Linked DNA regions of Sphaerotilus montanus. The protein of the gene in region 1 interacts with the protein of each later gene in a pairwise test. Links are inferred from orthologs where the notes say so. Each region holds a gene or a part of one and is shown in the gene's direction. Other genes may lie near its edges. The genes, in order: BDD16_RS17320 and hypB.

Region 1 (12,179 bases):
ACCCGGCTTCTTCTCGCGTTTATTCAGCGGCGCCCGCAAGGAGGATCTGAAAGGCACGCGGTATCGCCTGAAATTGAGTCCAGGCAGCGGCACGTCGACGTCACTGTCCATACTGGACGAGCAGGGTGCCACCATCAAGGATGAAGGCGCGCGCAATATCGTACAGTTACTGGCCAACGAGTTACGCTGAAGTTTCAGGCAGCAATACGGCATTTGCTGCCACCCCATGCCGCCTGCGCGGCATGGGAGATCTCGCAAGCTTCAAGACAAGAAAAAAGCCGCCCTGAGGCGGCTTTTTTGCTTTCGGTCGACTGCTTACTTGGAAGCAGCGGCATCGACAGCAGCCGAAGCGGCATCAGCCACAGCGGCGGCGGCGCCGGATGCAGCGTCGGCAACGGTGCCAGCAGCCGAAGCAGCAGCGTCAGCCACGGCCGAAGCAGCGGGAGCAGCCATCGAAGCGGCGGCGTCAGCAGCCGGGGCGACCACGGCAGCGGCTTCTTCCTTCTTGCCACAGGCGGCCAGAGCAACAGCGGCGATCACGGCGGCCATCAGGAGCGACTTGTTCATGCTTTATTCCTCAGTCAAAGAGTCTAACAATTACCGGTAATTGACGGCCTCTCTGACAAGTTGCTGCTGCAGCATCCAGTCATCAAGCGCCTTCACGGGAATGAAAAGCTCGAGCATTTCCATACCCAGCCTTCCATTATACATAACGAAACCATCTCGGCTTCTTACGGTCCCCGGTCTGACCAAAAGCGCCTGAGAGCTCACGGCCATCTTCAGAATGGCGCAATCAGGCTGCTATGTGCTGATCATGCTAACGCGTCAGCATGTCAGTCCAGACTTTCTCGCTTGCGCCGGAGCGTCAAGTGTGTCATTCACGCTACGCCAGTGGGTGGATCCAGCCATCGTCACACCACTGCTCCAGCAATCCGCGCACGTCACTGCTGGCCGCAGCCAGGGTCGCTGCATCCAGTCGCCGCGCATCCGCGAGGCGCCGAAGAACCTGCGCATCGTCGCCAGCGGCGTGCCATGAATCGCCATTCATGAAGACATGGTGATCGTCGTAGAGCATGCAGCTGCGCGCGTCGAGCACCACCCCGCGGTTCGCCGGCAGGGGATCCCCGAACGCGAAGCTCACCGTCGGCTTGGGCTCGCTCATGTATTCGCCCAGTGCACGCTCCAGGGCACCCGGCTCTTCCAGCACACGGCGCAACCCATCCGCGGCAAACCGCACCAGCGCGGCCGGAATGCGCCCCGGCTCGGTGGTCGCCGGCTGGTCAGGGTCCGCATAGACGACCGGGCGAACACCCTCGTCGCCCGCGTCTTCCACCGCATCGGCCAGGCGCAGCAGTGTCTCGCGCGCCAGTTCGGAGCGGTGCGGCGAGCGGAAGCCGACGGAGCAGGTCATGCATTCGCCACCCACCGCATCGCCATCGTGTGCCCAGCCAGGCGGGAGATAGAGCATGTCCCCGGGCGAGAGCACCCACTCCTGCTCGGGCTGGAAGTTCTCGATGATCTTGACCGGCAAGTCCGGGCGCAGCCGGGCGTCCGGCATGCGGCCGATGCGCCAGCGGCGCTGACCCTGGACCTGGATCAGGAACACGTCGTAGGAATCGAAATGCGGACCGACGCCGCCCCCTTCGGCCGCCCAGGAGATCATCAGATCGTCCAGTCGGGCCTGCGGAATGAAGCGGAATGGCGTCAGCATCCCCTGTGCACTGGGCAGGTGCAGGTCCAGCCCCTGGACCAGCACGGTCCAGTCCGGCTGCTTCAGCGCCGGCAGGCGGCGCCGCGCCAGCGGGCCACGCTCCAGGCTCCAGACCTCGTCAGCGCCCCGCCCGCGGCGCGTCACGAGGCGGGATTCCACCTCTTCGCTTTCGGCCAGCTTGAAAAGATCGGCACGCGTCAGCGGTGGCTGGATGCCCGGCAAGGCCTGGCGCACCAGCAGCGGCGCGCGTTGCCAGTGCTGTTGCATGAATTCGGACGGGCTCAGACCACCCAGCAGCACGGCGGGTTGATCGAGCGGAGGGACGGCTGCATCGGGGTGCTGCCGCAGCGAGGGGCCGGAAGATTGGTTCATCCCGACATTGTGCCGGTCCGCCGGGCAGCACTCGCGGGCGCGCGCGCATGAGATGATGTCGCCCATGCAGATATCAGCCCCTTGCGTCGTCAGCCTGACCTGGCGACTCGAAGACGCCCACGGCCAACTGATCGACGACCTCGGCGACCCCGTCGAGTTCTATGTCGGTGGCGACGACCTGTTCGCCAAGGTCGAAGAAGTCCTGACTGGCCAGGGCGTCGGTTACCAGAACACGCTCCACCTGGAGCCGGAACATGCCTTCGGCGAGTACCACGCCGAACTCGTGTTCTTCGAAGAGCGCAGCATCTTCCCGGACGAGGTCTCGCCCGGCATGCAGTTCGAGGGACCGCCACCCGGCAGCGCCACCCCCGACATGCCCGCGGACGTGATCTACACCGTCACCGAGGTCTACGACACCCACGTCGTGCTGGACGGCAACCATCCGCTGGCCGGCGTGGCGCTCGTGCTGCAGCTGGAAGTCCGCGGCGTGCGCGAGGCGACCGAGGCCGAGATGGCCCAGGGCAGCGTCGGCGACGGTGAGGGCGAAGGCGGCCTGTTCAGCGTGGTACCCCCCGGCACGACCCTGCACTGACCCGCCCTGCCCGGTTCACGCCACCCGCTCAGGCGGGTGTGCTGGCGCTGGTAACGCCGGTCGAACCGAATCCACCCAAGCCCCGCTCGCTGCTGGCGGCGAACTCCTCCACGACCACCAGCCGCGGCCGCAGGATCGGCACGAACAGCATCTGCGCAATCCGGTCGCCCGGCTGGATCACGATCGGCTCCCCCGACGGATTGCGGTTCCAGACACTCACGTAGCACTGGGCCATGTAGTCCGCATCGATGACGCCGATGCTGTTGCCCAGGACCAGCCCCTTCTTGTGGCCGAGGCCCGAGCGCGGCACGATCACTGCACAGAAACCCGCACTGTTCATGTGCAGCGCCAGTCCGGTGGGCACCAGTTGCGCCGGCGCCTGCGGATGGATCTCCAGCGGCGCATCCAGGCAGGCGATCAGATCGATGCCGGCGGCCTGCTCGCTCTGGTAGCGTGGCAGGCCCCAGTCCTGCAGACGGGCATCCAGCACCTTGACTTCGACATCCGGTCCGACCACGGCTCAGGCCCCCGTCACGAGTGCAGCGATGCCGGCGCGCGCCACCTGCGCATCCTCGCTCGACTTCACGCCGCTGACCCCCACGGCACCGACACAGACGCCCTGCACCAGGATCGGCACGCCGCCTTCCAGCAGGCCTTCCACCGCCGGCGCGCTCAGGAACGAATACCGTCCCTGGTTGATCATCTCTTCATAGACGCGCGACTCACGCTGCCCCAGGGCAGCCGTGTGGGCCTTGGCCGGCGCGATGTGGGCCGACAGCGGGGCGGCACCATCCAGCCGCTGCAGCCACAGCAGGTGACCGCCGTCATCGACGATCGCGATCGTCACCGCCCAGTGGTTGCGCACGGCCTCGGCTTCAGCGGCCTGGGCCATGCGGCGGGTATCGTCCAGCGTCAGTACGGGCTTGGTCTTCATGGGATCGGTCCTGTTGTCCTGTTACGAAACACAAAGCGTCGCACTTTACCGCGCCGCTTCCCATGGCGCACGGCCCGGAACTAAACTGGACCTGCGGGCTCCAACGAACCGCAACATCTTCTTCACACCCTACTGGAGGTTCCATGAACGAACGCCTGCCCACCTTCCCCGGCGTGTCTGGTCAAGGCGCGCTGGCTGCACAGCAGAACCGCGTGCTGCGCAACACCTACCTGCTGCTCGCCGCATCGATGGTGCCCACCGTGCTGGGCGCCTGGATCGGCGTCTCCACCGGCCTGCTGGCCACGATGGGCAATGGACTGTCGATGGTCTTGTTCCTGGCCGGTGCGTTCGGCTTCATGTTCGCCATCGAGAAGACCAAGCACTCGGCCGCGGGCGTGGGCGTGCTGCTCGGTTTCACGTTCTTCATGGGGCTGATGCTCTCGCGGATGCTGGCCTTCGTGCTGGGCATGTCCAACGGGGCCTCGGTGATCATGCTGGCCTTCGGCGGCACGGCGGGTGTGTTCTTCGCGATGGCCGCACTGGCCAGCGTGATCAAGCGCGACCTGTCGGGCATGGGCAAGTTCCTGTTCGTCGGCGCTGTCGTGCTGATGGTGGCGATGGTCATCAACCTGTTCGTGCAGTCGAGCGCGATGATGATGGCGCTGTCGGTGCTGGCCATCGGCATCTTCTCGGCCTTCATGCTGTACGACATCCGCCGCATCCTCGACGGCGGCGAAACCAACTACATCAGCGCGACGCTGGCGCTGTACCTGGACCTCTACAACGTGTTCCAGAACCTGCTGATGCTCTTCGGCATCGGCTTCGGCAGCGACGACTGATCCACGGCGTTTCCACAACGCAGAAGGGGCCGCGAGGCCCCTTTTTCATGCACAACCGGCAGGAGACCGGTCAGTATTCGCCGCCGTAGCTGCCGGGCGCCAGGTTCTCGAACTTGGTCAGCGGCTTCATGAAGGCCAGCTTGACCGTGCCCACCGGGCCGTTCCGCTGCTTGCCGATCACGATCTCCGCCACCCCCGGCTCCTTCGACTCCTTGTTGTAGTAGTCGTCGCGGTAGATGAACATGATGACGTCTGCATCCTGTTCGATGGCACCAGATTCGCGCAGGTCGCTCATCATCGGCCGCTTGTCGGTGCGTGTTTCCACCGACCGGTTGAGCTGCGACAGGGCAATCACGGGGCACTGCAGCTCCTTGGCCAGCGCCTTCAGACCACGCGAGATCTCGCTGATCTCGGTCGCCCGGTTTTCACCGCTGCTGGAGCCGGAGCCGCTCATGAGCTGCAGGTAGTCGACCACGATCAGGCCAAGCTGCCCGAACTGCCGCGCCTGCCGACGCGCCCGCGCCCGCACCTCACCCGGCGTCAGCGCGGGCGTCTCGTCGATGAACAGGTGAACGCCATGCAGCAGGTCCAGCACCTCGGACAGCCGCCCCCATTCATCGTCGTTCAGCGCCCCGGTGCGCAGGTGCTGCTGGTCGATGCGACCGAGCGAGCCGACCATCCGCAGCGCCAGTTGGGACGCCCCCATTTCCATGGAGAACACGACGACCGGCTTGCGCTCCTTGACGGCGACGTGTTCGGCGATGTTGAGCGCGAAGGCCGTGTTGTGGGTGACGATGTCCTGGTCCGTGATGTAGAGCCGCTCAGGGTGACTGACGGAGATGCACTGGCAGACCGTCTCCCGTGTCGGCTCGATCGAGGTGATCGTCAGACGCTTCTGACGGGTCCAGGCCGCTGGCGCGCGGGCCTGTTTTTCCGAGAGGAGGAACAGGCTCTGTGGTTCCGGGTGGCTGATGTGGCAGACATAGGCCGGCAATCCTGGCACCCGCTCGCCGGCCGCGTTCGTGAAGTGTGGTTGCTTGACAGTGATCGAACACCAGCCGCCGAGCGAACGCACCAGTTCCGCCACATCGTCGGCCAGTTGCCGGCTCGACGTCGAAAAGCGAACGCTGCCCCATCGCTCCACCCAGCCATCGGTGTCGAGCAGACCGCGCAGCACATCCAGACGAGCGTCCCGATGAGCCTCCAGATAGCAGCGAGGCACGAACTTGTGCGCACTGGACAGGCCAGACACACCTAGCGCCTCCAACGCCATGCGCAAGGGATTGGGTTGCGAGCCAGCCAGACCTGCGACATGGCCCCGGTCCTGTCGCACGATCCGGTAGTCGTAGCCTCCAGCCTCGGTCATCACCATGCCGTCGCCAACCCGCGCCGACATCAGCGCGCACATCTGGGCGGACGCCGTCGAGAATCGAACGCTGCCGGTGCCCGAGAGTCCGCCATCCCCCAGCAATGCGCCGAGTACCCAGGGATCCACGGGCAATGAATCATGGTGTCCAAAGTCGCCACTGGCTCGATCAACCCAGAGTCGGGACTGGTGGCGCTTGGACCGAAGCAGGCCGATCAAGTCGGCTGTAGACACGACCCGCGGCGCCTTCCAGTGCCGCGAAGACACCCGCCAGAGATGTTCCGCACAACATTCGGTCGATCGACCATCCGAGAACGTGATTCGATAGACCTGACGAACACCCTGCGGGTAGACACCGGTGACGATCGACGGCCGGCCGTCCACCGACGCCAGCGCATCACCCACCGCCAATTCGCCCATCGATTTCCAGCCACCGCGGGTGCGCACGCGGGCATCCAGCGGTTGCGCCTTCCCCATCGAGGGCCGCGCCGCCAGGATGATCAGATCGCCGCCCTGGAACCCCGCCGTCATGCGGTCCAGGTCGATGAAACCGCTCGGCACACCGGTCACGTCACCCGCGCCGCTGTCGGCCAGTTCCTGCACGCGGTCGATCAGCGAGACGACGAGGTTGTCGAGCGAATGGAAGCCCTGCTTGTTGCGCGAGCCCTCTTCGCCGATCTTGAAGATCTTGCTTTCTGCTTCGTCGAGGATGATCGAGACGGGTGTGCCCTGCGGGTTCAGCGCCTTGGTCGCGATCTCGTCGCTGGTCTCCACCAGCTTGCGCAGGATGGCCCGCTCGCGGACGATCTCGGCGTACCGGCGCAGGTTGGCGGCGCCGGGCACGCTGTTGGCCAGCGCGTTCAGATAGCCCAGACCGCCCACGTCGTCGGACTTGCCCAGGCTCTGCAGGTGCTCGAACACCGTGATCACGTCGGCGGGCTTGTTGCCGCTGATGAGGGCCATGATGGCCGCGTAGATCAGCTTGTGTTCGTAGCGGTAGAAATCGTTGTCGGTGAGCAGGTCACCGGCGCGGTCGGACGCGCTGTTGTCGAGCAGCAGGCCGCCCAGCACGCTCTGTTCGGCTTCGACCGAGTGGGGGGGCACGCGCAGGCGCGCGACCTCGTCGTCACCGCCCCGGGAGGACGGCATCATGGATCCGGATGACAGGGAAGACATCGTTCGATGATAGGTCGGGAGGCGGGCTGTGGACAGGCCAAATGAAAAGGCCGGCTTGCGCCGGCCTTCAGGAGCGCCGTGACCAGCACGGCGCGGGCACAAGGACTGGGATCAGTCCGTCGCGCCGACGACAGCCACGGTCACATCGACCACGACGTCATGGTGCAGCGCAACCGCCACGGTCTGCGAGCCAACGACCTTCAGCGGGCCATTGGGCATGCGGACCTGGGCCTTGGCGACGACAAAGCCGGAAGCCTTGAGGGCTTCGGCGACGTCGGCGTTGGTCACGGAACCGAACAGACGGCCATCGACACCGGCCTTCTGGGCGATGGTGACGGTCTTGCCAGCCAGCTTTTCGCCTTCGGCCTGTGCGGCAGCCAGCTTGTCAGCCAGCACTTTTTCGAGTTCGGCGCGGCGGACTTCGAATTCCTTGATGGCCTTTTCGGTGGCACGACGTGCGGCACCGGTCGGGATCAGGAAGTTGCGGGCGTAGCCGTCCTTGACCTTGACCACGTCACCCAGGGTGCCGAGGTTGGCCACTTTTTCGAGCAGGATCACTTGCATACCGGACTCCTCAGACCTTGTGCTGGTCGCTGTACGGCAGCATCGCGAGGAAGCGCGCACGCTTGATCGCGGTGGTCAGCTGACGCTGGTAGATCGCACGGGTGCCGGTCAGGCGGGCCGGGGTGATCTTGCCGTTTTCGCCGACGAAATCACGCAGGATGTCGAGATCCTTGTAATCGATCGATTCGACACCGGCGACGGTGAAGCGGCAGAAACGCTTGCGCTTGAACAGCAGGGATTGCTGGTTGCGCTTGACCTTGCGGTCCTTGGAAAACTTACCACGTGGCGGGGGCATGACAACCTCCTAAGTCAATACTGGAACGTTGGGACGGGTGTCGAGCTGACGGATGTGGAACATGACGCCTCGACCGCTGCGCTGCTTGCCCAGGAATCCGTGGAAGACCGCGGATTCGCCGACGGCCAGTCTTTCGAGCTGGCGGGCAGTGTCCCCGAGGGCCGTCGCATGGATTTCCACGCTGACCTGCCTGGGGTGTCCGGCGTGCTCGATCTGCGAGGCGTGAGCCAGCCGCACATCCAGCGCCGGCAGACCTGCCGGGGTATAGCGCATGGCCGCACGCTCGACGACCTGGGCTGCGAGCAGCACCTGGTTGACCATCGGAGCGTGGCAGGCGTCTGCCGACATCAGTTGCTCGTTTCCTGCTGGGACGACGACTTGCGCGCTTCTTCCTTCTCCACGCGCTTCATCATCGACGAAGGACCGGTTTCGGCCTTGTCGCGACGAACCGTCAGGTGGCGCAGGACTGCGTCGTTGAAGCGGAAGCCGGTTTCGATTTCAGCCAGGGTTTCCTTGCTGCATTCGATGTTCAGGCACAGGTAGTGCGCCTTGGCCAGCTTGTTGATCAGGTAAGCCAACTGGAAGCGACCCCAGTCTTCGACACGGTGGATCTGACCACCGGACGCGGCCACCAGAGCCTTGTAACGCTCCAGCATGGCCGGAACTTGTTCGCTCTGGTCGGGGTGGACCAGCAGAACGATTTCATAGTGACGCATGGATACTCCTCATGGATTCCTGTTGCGGAAGCCGCCCCGTCGCGTCAAGAAACGGGTGCAGCAAGAGAAAAGCCTGCGATTGTAGCGCGTTTCTGGAATCGGGCGGATTCGGAGCCGCTACGACCACCCCGGCGTGCGCAGACGGTCCACCACCGCCTGCTCCGCCGGCCCTGGCGGTGGTGTCAGCAGGCTGGCGATCACGAGCACCAGCGCGCCGGCAGGTGCACCGAACACACCCGCCGCCATCGGATCGATGCCCCACCACGCACAGTCCTGCAAGCTCCGCGTGATACCGAACGCCCGGCGCAGCAGTTCGTGGTTGGTGACCATGTAATAGGCGCACACGCTCAGGCCCGACAACATGCCCAGCACCGCGCCGACCCGGTTGGCCCGGCGCCAGAAAATGCCCATCACCAGCGCTGGAAAGAAGGTGGCGGCCGCGAGCGAGAACGCCGCTGCGACGAACTGCAGGATGTCGGCAAACCGCATGGACGCGATGAACGCCGCCAGCAGCGCCACCACCAGCACCAGGAACTTCGACAGCATCACGCGCCGCATCGCCGGCGCACGCGGATTGATGAGCCGGAAATACAGGTCATGCGACAGCGCGTTCGAGATGGTCAGCAACAGGCCATCCGCCGTGGACAACGCCGCCGCCAGCCCGCCCGCCGCCACCAGATAGGTCACCACCAGCGGCAAGCCACCGATCTCGGGAGCGGCCAGCACGATGACGTCGCCCCCCAGGTGCAACTCGGCCAGCTGCAGCAGGCCATCGCCATTGATGTCCTCGACCGACACCAGCGTGGAATCCAGCTTGGACCAGCGCCGGATCCAGCCGGGCAACTGGTCGAAGGGCGTGCCGATCAGGTTGGTGAACACCTCGTACTTGACCATCACCGCCAGTGCCGGTGCCGCCAGGTACAGCAGCGCGATGAAGAACAGCGACCACGCCACCGAGCGCCGCGCCTCGCTGACCGATGGCGTCGTGTAATAGCGCGTCAGCACATGGGGCATTGCCGCCGTGCCCAGCATCAGGCACAGCACCAGCGCCAGGAAGTTGCGCCGCCCCACTTCGTAGGCCTCCCGCGCCACGGCATCCCCCCGCGGATTCCCCGCGGCGATCGGCTGCGCCTGAGGCGGCATGCCACCCAGCGGCAACGCCCGTTGCCGGGCATCGTCGTATTCATGCTGGTAGGCCATGCGGGCAGCACTTTCCGTCTGGGGCCGGCTCAGCAGCCGGCGCTCGGCCTGCTGCACCCGTGCCGGTGCCGCATCGGCGACCTGCAGGGCCTTGACCTGTGCCGACAGCGTCTCGGCATCATCGACCATCGCCTGGCGGACGTCGGCGAGCTTGCGCAGCGCATCGTCCGCACGCACCTGCAGTTGCCGGATCACGGTGAGTTCGGCCGGGTCCTTCTTGAACACCTCCTCGCGCTGGGTGACATGCTCCAGTTGCTGCCCGTACGAAAACAGCGGGAACGGGCTGCCGGTCTGGTTCAGCGACATCCACACCACAGGCGTCAGATAGGCCAGGATCAGGATGATGTACTGCGCCACCTGCGTCCAGGTCACCGCCCGCATGCCGCCGAGAAACGAGCACACCAGCACGCCACCGAGTCCGACGAAGATGCCGATCTCGAAGCTGAACCCGGTCAGGTGCGAGGTGATGAGCCCCACCCCGTAGATCTGGACCACGACGTAGACAAAGGACACCAGCGCGACCGCCACGACACCGACCAGCCGCGGCAGTTCGCCGCCGTAGCGCGCGCCCAGGAATTCGGGGATGGTGAAAAAGCCGAGTCGGCGGAGATAGGGCGCCAGCAGCAGCGCCACGAGGCAGTAGCCCCCCGTCCAGCCCAGGATGTAGGCGAGCCCGGCGAAGCCCTGCAGATAGAGCACACCCGCCGTGCCGATGAAGGAGGCGGCCGACATCCAGTCCGCGGCGGTCGCCATGCCATTGAAGATCGCCGGCACGCGGCGGCCGGCGACGTAGTACTCCGCCTCGTCGGTCGTGCGCGACATCAGGCCGATCGCCGCATAGACCGCCACCGTGGCAATCAGGAAGGTGCCGCCGATCCAGCTGCGCGGCCAGCCCATCCGCTCCATCGCGCCCAGCCCGAGGATGAACAGGAGCACGCCCAGCGTGTAGACCGCATAGCGGCGAAACAGCACCTGCGTGAAGACCCGTGTCTCCTCGGACGCCCCCAGACGCGGATCAGCCATGGCGGGAATCGCCCTCGGTCAGGACCTCGCGCTCCAGGCGGTCCATCAGCCAGGCGTGTCCGACGATGATCAGCAGGTACACGCCGATCGCGCCCTGCGTGGCCCACCAGTAGCCAGCCGGCATGCGCCCGACTTTCCAGGCATCCAGCGCATGGGCCCACCACGACACGCCGAAGGTGACGCCGAACCACAGCCCCAGCCCCAGCAGCGTCCACAGGCATACCCGGTGCCAATAGGTCCGTTTCGGGGAGCGGTCGTGTGTCCTGTCATCCATGCAATCACCTCTGGCGTGAATTGTGCGCAGCCGCTGTCAGACTCGCCACAGGAATGACACCAAGACGAACCACGCAATGCAACAGCCCACCGGGATGGGTGGGCTGTGCGGGGCGAGGCGACGGTGGTCGCCTCATGGGGTGCGCCGAGGCGCGGTCAGCGCTTGGCCAGACGCTGCCAGGTCTCGACGACCGAGTCCGGGTTCAGCGAGATCGACACGATACCCTCCTGCGCCAGCCAGTCGGCGAAATCGGGGTGGTCGCTGGGGCCCTGGCCGCAGATGCCGATGTACTTGCCATGCGCGCGGCAGGCCGCGATCGCACGGGAAATCAGTGCCTTGACGGCCGGATCCCGTTCGTCGAAGTCGGCGGCGAGGATTTCGAGGCCCGAGTCGCGGTCCAGGCCCAGGGTGAGCTGGGTCAGGTCGTTGGAGCCGATGGACATGCCGTCGAAGAACTCCAGGTACTGCTCGGCCAGGATGGCGTTGCTCGGGATCTCGCACATCATGATGACGCGCAGACCGTCCTGACCGCGCTTGAGGCCCTGGTCCGCCAGCATGCCGACGACGCGCTCGGCCTGCTTCAGCGTGCGCACGAACGGCACCATGATCTCGACGTTGGTCAGGCCCATGTCCCCGCGCACGCGGCGCATCGCCTCGCACTCCATCGCGAACGCCTCGCCGAACTCGGCGCTGACGTAGCGCGCCGCGCCGCGGAAGCCCAGCATCGGGTTCTCTTCTTCCGGCTCGTAGCGGCTGCCGCCGATCAGCTTGCGGTACTCGTTCGACTTGAAGTCCGACAGGCGCACGATCACCGGCTTGGGCCAGAAGGCCGCGGCGATGGTGGAGATGCCTTCGACCAGCTTGTCGACGTAGAACGCCCGCGGGCTGGCGTGGCCACGCGCGACCGACTCGACCGCCTTCTTCAGGTCGGAGTCGATGTTCGGGTAGTCGAGGATCGCCTTCGGGTGGACGCCGATGTTGTTGTTGATGATGAATTCGAGGCGGGCCAGGCCCACGCCCGAGTTCGGCATCTGGCAGAAGTCGAAGGCGAGCTGCGGGTTGCCCACGTTCATCATGATCTTGACCGGCGAATACGGCAGCTCGCCGCGCTGCACCT
Region 2 (5,791 bases), 240 kb from region 1 along the record:
CGTCAACACCGCGCTGGTCGGCGACTGCGCGCCGGGTGAGTGGGTGCTGGTCTTCCTCGACAGCGCGCAGGAACGCCTCAGCCCCGAGCGTGCCGCCGAGATCGACGCCACGCTGGACCTGGTCGCCGCGGCGATGCAGGGCCATGAACTGACGAACACCGCGGCGGCCTTCGTGCTGCCGTCGGCCATGGATGCGGCCCAGCTGGCCGCGCTGACCGGACAGACCCCATGACGATGACGACGATGCCCACCACCACCCTGTCCCCGGACACCACCGACCTGCACCCGCTGGTGGCCCGCCTCGTCCGCGCGTTCGACGCCCGACTCGTCACCCCCGACAGCGTGGACGCCTGGTCCGCCGAAGGAGGCGACCGGGTGCTGCTGCTCGGCGGCGACCCGGTGCGGTTTCCGGAAGCGCTGGACGTGGCCGTCGTGCTGCCGGAGCTGCAGCGCGCCGTCGGCGGCCGCTTCCGGATCGCCGTCGCGGCCCGCGGGGACGAGGACGCGCTGGCCCGCCGCTACGGCGTGCTGCGCTGGCCGGCGCTGGTCTTCCTGCGCGAGGGCCGCTACGTCAGCGTCCTGCCCGGCATGCACGACTGGACCGACTACGTCGCCCAGGTGCAGGCCGCCCTGGCGACGGCGCCGTCGCGCGTGCCCGGCGTCGGCATTCCCGTCGTCAGCGCCACCGCTGGCGCCAGCGCATGCCACTGAACCTGGAACCGGAACCGATCGCCATGGCCCTGCCCTTCGACATCAAGCCCTTCCCCATCCCGGTCGTCGCCCTCGGCCCCGGCAGCCAGAGCGGCGACGAGGACGAGTCGCTGAACTACATCGCCATGCCCCAAGGCATGAGCACCTTCCGCGCCCCGCCACTGCCCGAGCCGGAGGAACTCGCCGGCCACGCGGGCGCCGTGTCCACGCTGCACGAGGTGCTGGCGCGGCTGCAGGCGGTGCTGCGCGGCGAGGCGGTCGCGCCGGTGCGGCTGGACGGGCTGGCAGCGGCCGATCTGGCGCTCATCAACCAGGTGCTCGGCGAGGGCGAGGTCAGCGCGCAGGTGCTGGCCGAGCCGGGCCGCGCACCCAGCGCGCCGCGGGCGCAGATCCAGGAGTCGGTCTTCGCCGGGGTCTGGCGGGTGATCGAGCGCTGCGACGACGGGCGCGTGCTCGACACCATCGAGGTCGGCGCGGTCCCGGCGCTGCTGCACCGCATCGCCGCCGAGGACACGCGGCCGGTGCCACCCGAGCCGGCGGTGCTGCCGCCGAACGTGCTCAACGCCGGCTCGATCCTGGTCGAGCTGGCCGCGCACCGCCAGCACTGGCGCGCGGGCGATGCGCCGCAGGTCGTCAACCTGACGCTGCTGCCGGTGACGCTGGAGGACATCGCCTGGATCGACCACCAGCTCGGCACCGGCCGCATCGTCATCCTCTCGCGCGGCTACGGCAACTGCCGCATCACCAACGCCTGCGCCGCCCACACCTGGCGCGTCGTCTACTACAACTCGCAGGACACGGTGATCCTGAACGCGGTCGAGGTCTGCGGGCTGCCGGAGGTGGCGTGCGCCGCGCCGGAGGACCTGGCGGATTCGGCCGAGCGGCTGGTCGAGGTGCTGCAGTGGGTGGAGCAGGCATGAGCACGGCGACCGGCGCCGCGGGCTTCCAGGGCTTCGAGGGCAGCTACCTCGGCGACGCGGCGCGGCTGCCAGCCGACGCGCGGCTCGAATGCAAGATCTGCTGGTGGGTCTACGACCCGGCAGTCGGCGACGAGGTCTGGCAGATCGCGCCCGGCACGGCCTTCACCGCCCTGCCTGCGCACTGGCGCTGCCCGCAGTGCGACGGCGAGGCCGAACAGTTCATGGTGCTCGGTGATGGCTGACCGGCTGGAGGTCTTGGAGGCCACCTTCCGCCGCATCGCCACGACGCGGATGCGCGGCGTGCCGGTGCTGCACGCGGGGCTGTCGGTGCAGGCGGTCGGGTTCGTGCGGGAACCGGTCGCGGTGGGATCGAAGTCCGCGTCGGTGGCGCTGCCCATGCTGATGGGCGTGCTGGTGACGCCGTGGTTCATGAACGTGCTGCGCCTGCCTGTCACCCCGGTGGCCGACGCGGCTGCGGCCGGGCTGCTGCCGGTCGGCGCCACCGCCGTGCGGCGCTACGGCGCACATCCGCTGGACTTCCTCGGCGCGCACGAGCCGTCGATCGGGGCCTTCGAGCAGGCCTCGCTGTTCTCGCCGATGTTCGGCTTCGCCGACCAGCCCGCCGCGGTGGCCACGGCGCGCGAGGTGCTGCGCCTGCTGCGCCAGCCGACCACGGCCGAGGCCTGCGCATGACACTCGCCCCGGAACCGCTGGCCGGTCGCATGCACCTGCGCCCCGGCGTGGCCCCGCCGGCGGCGATCCACAGCACCCGCCCGGACCTGCTGCCGCGCCTGGCGCCGGGCCGCCGCGCGGGCGAGATGCCGGCGCTGCTCGGCGCGGTGTTCACGCTGTGCGCCGCGGCCCACCGGCTGACCGCCATCGCCGCGATCCGCGCCGCCCGGGGCGAGCCGGCCGACGACCCGGCAGCGGCTGCCCAGACCCTGCGCCTGGCCACCGCCCGCGAGCAGATCCTGCGCATCGGCCACGACTGGCCGCGCCTGCTGCGCCAGGACGGCCGCAGCGACGAAGGCGCGCTGCTGCTGCGCACCTGCCCGCTGTGGCGCGACGACCTGCCCCCGGCCGACCGGCTGGAGGCCCTGCCCGTCTGGCTCGCCCACAAGTGGCTCGGCCACACCCCCGCCGACTGGCTGCAGCGCCACGACGCCGATCCGACCGGCTGGGCCACGCGCTGGGTGGAGCAGACGGTGCGCTTCGGCACGCCCGGCGCACTGGTCCGGCTGCTGCACCAGATCGGCCCGGCCGCGCGCACGCTGGCCACACCGGGCCGGTCGCTGCGGCCGGCCGCCAGCGACTGGGCGCTGCTCGGACAGGCGATGGCGGACGACCCGGCCTTCTGTGCCCGCCCGCACTGGCATGGCCAGCCCGCCGACACCGGACCGTGGAGCCGCCGCGCCGACGTCGACGCCAGCACCCCGCCGCTGGACGGCACGGTGTGGCTGCGGCTGGTCGCGCGGCTGGTCGAGGTGCTGCGGCTGGGTGCGCCGGACGGCGCGGACCGGCTGGACCACGGTGCCTGCGCGCTGGGCCGCGGCGCCGGGCTGGCCTGGTGCGAGACGGCACGCGGGCTGCTGGTCCACCGCGTGCAGCTCGACGCAGACGGCCAGCGCGTGCAGGCCTGGCAGGTGCTCGCGCCGACCGAATGGAACTTCCACCCCGCAGGCACACTGGCGCACGCGCTCGCGGCGCTGCGGGACACCGACCCGGCGCAGCGGGACGCGGCGGCGCGGCTGCTCGCGGTCGCCTTTGATCCCTGTGTCGAATTCGAGGTGCGCCATGCATGAACTCAGTCTGGCGGGCGGCGTCGTGCGGCTGGTCGAGGACGCGGCCGAGCGCGAAGGCTTTCGCCGCGTGTCGCAGTTGCGGCTGGAGGCGGGCGCGCTCAGCGGCGTAGAGGTGCGCGCGCTACGGTTCGCGCTGGACGCCAGCATCCCGGGCACCTGCCTGGAAGGCGCCGAGATCCTGATCGACGAGCCGCCCGGCACGGCGTGGTGCCTGCGCTGCTGCGAGACGGTCGAGATCACCTCGCGCGCCGACGCCTGCCCGCGCTGCGGCGGCTTTCAACTGCAGCCGACCGGCGGCACCGAACTGCGTGTCGTGGACCTGCTGGTGCACGACGACTGAACCCACGAAAGGAATTCCCCATGTGCGTCATCTGCGGCTGCTCCACCGGCACCCCCGGCGCGGTGCATGAACACCCGACCGCCCCGGTGGTCACGGCGACGACGGGCAACGACCTGCACTTCGGCGCCGGCCCGGCCCGCGTCTCGGTGCCCGGCATGAGCCAGGCACGCGCCATCAAGCTCGAAGCCGACGTGCTCGGCGCCAACCAGCGCATCGCCGACGCCAACCGCGCCCACTTCGCCGGCCACGGCGTCGTCGCCTACAACCTCGTCTCCAGCCCCGGTTCGGGCAAGACGACGCTGCTGTGCGCGACGATCGAGGCGCTGAAGGCCCGCGCGCCGGACCTGCCGCTGGGTGTCATCGAGGGCGACCAGCAGACCTCGAACGACGCCGACCGCATCCGCGCGACCGGCGCCCCCGCGATCCAGGTCAACACCGGCAAGGGCTGCCACCTTGACGCGCCGATGATCGCCGAGGCGTTCGCGCGACTGCCGCTGCACAGCCACCATGACCACGACCCTGCACACGATCACGGTCACACGCACGACCATGACCACGGTCACCACCATCACCACGCCCCGACCTCGCTGCTGATGATCGAGAACGTCGGCAACCTCGTCTGCCCGGCGATGTGGGATCTGGGCGAGCGCGCCAAGATCGCCATCCTCTCGGTCACCGAGGGCGAGGACAAGCCGATCAAGTACCCGGACATGTTCGCGGCGGCCAGGCTGATGGTGCTGACCAAGACCGACCTGCTGCCCTACCTCGATTTCGATGTGGCGCAGTGCATCGCCTACGCGCAGCGGGTGAACCCGGGCATCGAGGTGCTGCTGCTGTCGGCGCGCACCGGAGTCGGCATGGACGCCTGGCTGGACTGGCTGCTGGAAGCGCAGGAAGCGCAGGCGGCGTGAGCATGACCGCGATCACGCCGCCCCCGCTGCACCTGCCACGCCCCGCGGCGAGGCGGGTGCTGGCTGTCGGCGCGTGGCTGAAGAACACGGCGGGGCTGCTCGACGGGGATCGCTACACCGCGTCGGCGCTGCATGGCGACCTCGGTACGCCGGACGCCTGCGCGGCGCTGGAGGCGTCGGTCGAGGCGCTGGTGCGGGACGCGCGCGGGCCGATCGACGCCGTCGCGCACGACCTGCACCCGGACTTCCACAGCACGCGGCTGGCGCTGCACTGGGCCGATCGGCTCGGCGTGCCGGCGATCGGCGTGCAGCACCACCACGCGCACCTCGCGGTGGTGCAAGCCGAAAAGGGGCTGGACGGGCCGCTGCTCGGACTGGCGCTGGACGGCGTCGGGCTGGGCACGGACGGGACGGCGTGGGGCGGCGAGCTGCTGCGGCTGGACATGGACGGCGGGTTCGAGCGGCTCGCGCACCTGCCGCCGCTGGCGCTGCCCGGTGGCGATGTGGCGGCGCGGGAGCCGTGGCGGTTGGTCGCGGCGGTGCTGCATGCGCTGGGGCGCGGTGACGAGATCGGGCCACGGCTGGCGCCGGTGGTCGGGGCGGCGGCGGCGCAGGGCGTGAAAACGATGCTGGTGCGTAGCTTGAACTGTCCGGTCAGCACGGGCGCGGGGCGCTGGTTTGACGCGGCGGCTGGGGTGCTCGGCTTGTCGGTGCGGCAACGAGAAGAAGCCGAGGCGGCGGTCGCGCTGGAGCGGTGTGCGGCAGCGTGGCTGGAGTGGCATCCGGGGGTGGTTCCGGGGGTGGGTCCTCGCGTTCGCGAGGATGACGGGATGGGAATCTGGGCGCTGATGGAGGCGCTGCTGGCCCTGGATGTCCACGACGCTGACGCCCGCGGGCGGGGGGCGGCACTGTTCCACGTCGGGCTGGCCGATGCGCTGGCCGACGCCACGATTGCTGCGGCCACCCGCGACGGTCTGCACGCGGTCGCCCTCGGGGGCGGCTGTTTTTTCAACCGGCTGCTGAGCCAGCGGCTGACCGAGCGGCTGACGGCGGCTGGCTTGCGGGTGCATCGCCCGCAAGGCGTGTCCTGCGGCGACGCCGGGCTGG

What was found.
Region 2: the proteins of BDD16_RS17320 (region 1) and hypB interact in binary tests that used the Escherichia coli proteins (3 or more experiments, as listed by UniProt). The link is inferred for Sphaerotilus montanus from one-to-one orthologs.

What each region holds. Positions count from the first base shown.
Region 1 is NZ_JACCFH010000001.1:3,790,939-3,803,117, reverse strand. Bases 1,073-3,911 are described here. They hold BDD16_RS17320 (FKBP-type peptidyl-prolyl cis-trans isomerase), read left to right. Parts: upstream 1,073-2,147; coding sequence 2,148-2,675; downstream 2,676-3,911. Other genes in these bases: BDD16_RS17305 (Bax inhibitor-1 family protein), read left to right, coding at 3,753-3,911; BDD16_RS17310 (GlcG/HbpS family heme-binding protein), read right to left, coding at 3,196-3,609; dut (dUTP diphosphatase), read right to left, coding at 2,704-3,192; BDD16_RS17325 (JmjC domain-containing protein), read right to left, coding at 1,073-2,083. In the rest of the region: outer membrane protein assembly factor BamC, read left to right, coding at 1-190; BDD16_RS17330 (hypothetical protein), read right to left, coding at 316-567; more of BDD16_RS17325, read right to left, coding at 884-1,072; more of BDD16_RS17305, read left to right, coding at 3,912-4,448; dnaB (replicative DNA helicase), read right to left, coding at 4,519-6,963; rplI (50S ribosomal protein L9), read right to left, coding at 7,102-7,554; rpsR (30S ribosomal protein S18), read right to left, coding at 7,565-7,849; priB (primosomal replication protein N), read right to left, coding at 7,859-8,197; rpsF (30S ribosomal protein S6), read right to left, coding at 8,197-8,565; BDD16_RS17275 (sodium:solute symporter family protein), read right to left, coding at 8,683-10,788; BDD16_RS17270 (DUF4212 domain-containing protein), read right to left, coding at 10,781-11,062; ppsA (phosphoenolpyruvate synthase), read right to left, coding at 11,218-12,179. UniProt on the Escherichia coli protein: Folding helper with both chaperone and peptidyl-prolyl cis-trans isomerase (PPIase) activities. Chaperone activity prevents aggregation of unfolded or partially folded proteins and promotes their correct folding.
Region 2 is NZ_JACCFH010000001.1:3,558,265-3,564,055, reverse strand. What follows is about bases 2,996-5,738. They hold hypB (hydrogenase nickel incorporation protein HypB), read left to right. Parts: upstream 2,996-3,793; coding sequence 3,794-4,684; downstream 4,685-5,738. Other genes in these bases: BDD16_RS16225 (Kae1-like domain-containing protein), read left to right, coding at 4,687-5,738; BDD16_RS16235 (hydrogenase maturation nickel metallochaperone HypA/HybF), read left to right, coding at 3,426-3,773; BDD16_RS16240 (hydrogenase formation protein), read left to right, coding at 2,996-3,433. Outside these bases: BDD16_RS16265 (HypC/HybG/HupF family hydrogenase formation chaperone), read left to right, coding at 1-232; BDD16_RS16260 (thioredoxin domain-containing protein), read left to right, coding at 229-711; BDD16_RS16255 (hydrogenase expression/formation protein), read left to right, coding at 702-1,631; BDD16_RS16250 (rubredoxin), read left to right, coding at 1,628-1,873; [NiFe]-hydrogenase assembly chaperone HybE, read left to right, coding at 1,866-2,324; more of BDD16_RS16240, read left to right, coding at 2,321-2,995; more of BDD16_RS16225, read left to right, coding at 5,739-5,791. UniProt on the Escherichia coli protein: Involved in the maturation of [NiFe] hydrogenases. Required for nickel insertion into the metal center of the hydrogenase. Exhibits a low intrinsic GTPase activity, which is essential for nickel insertion.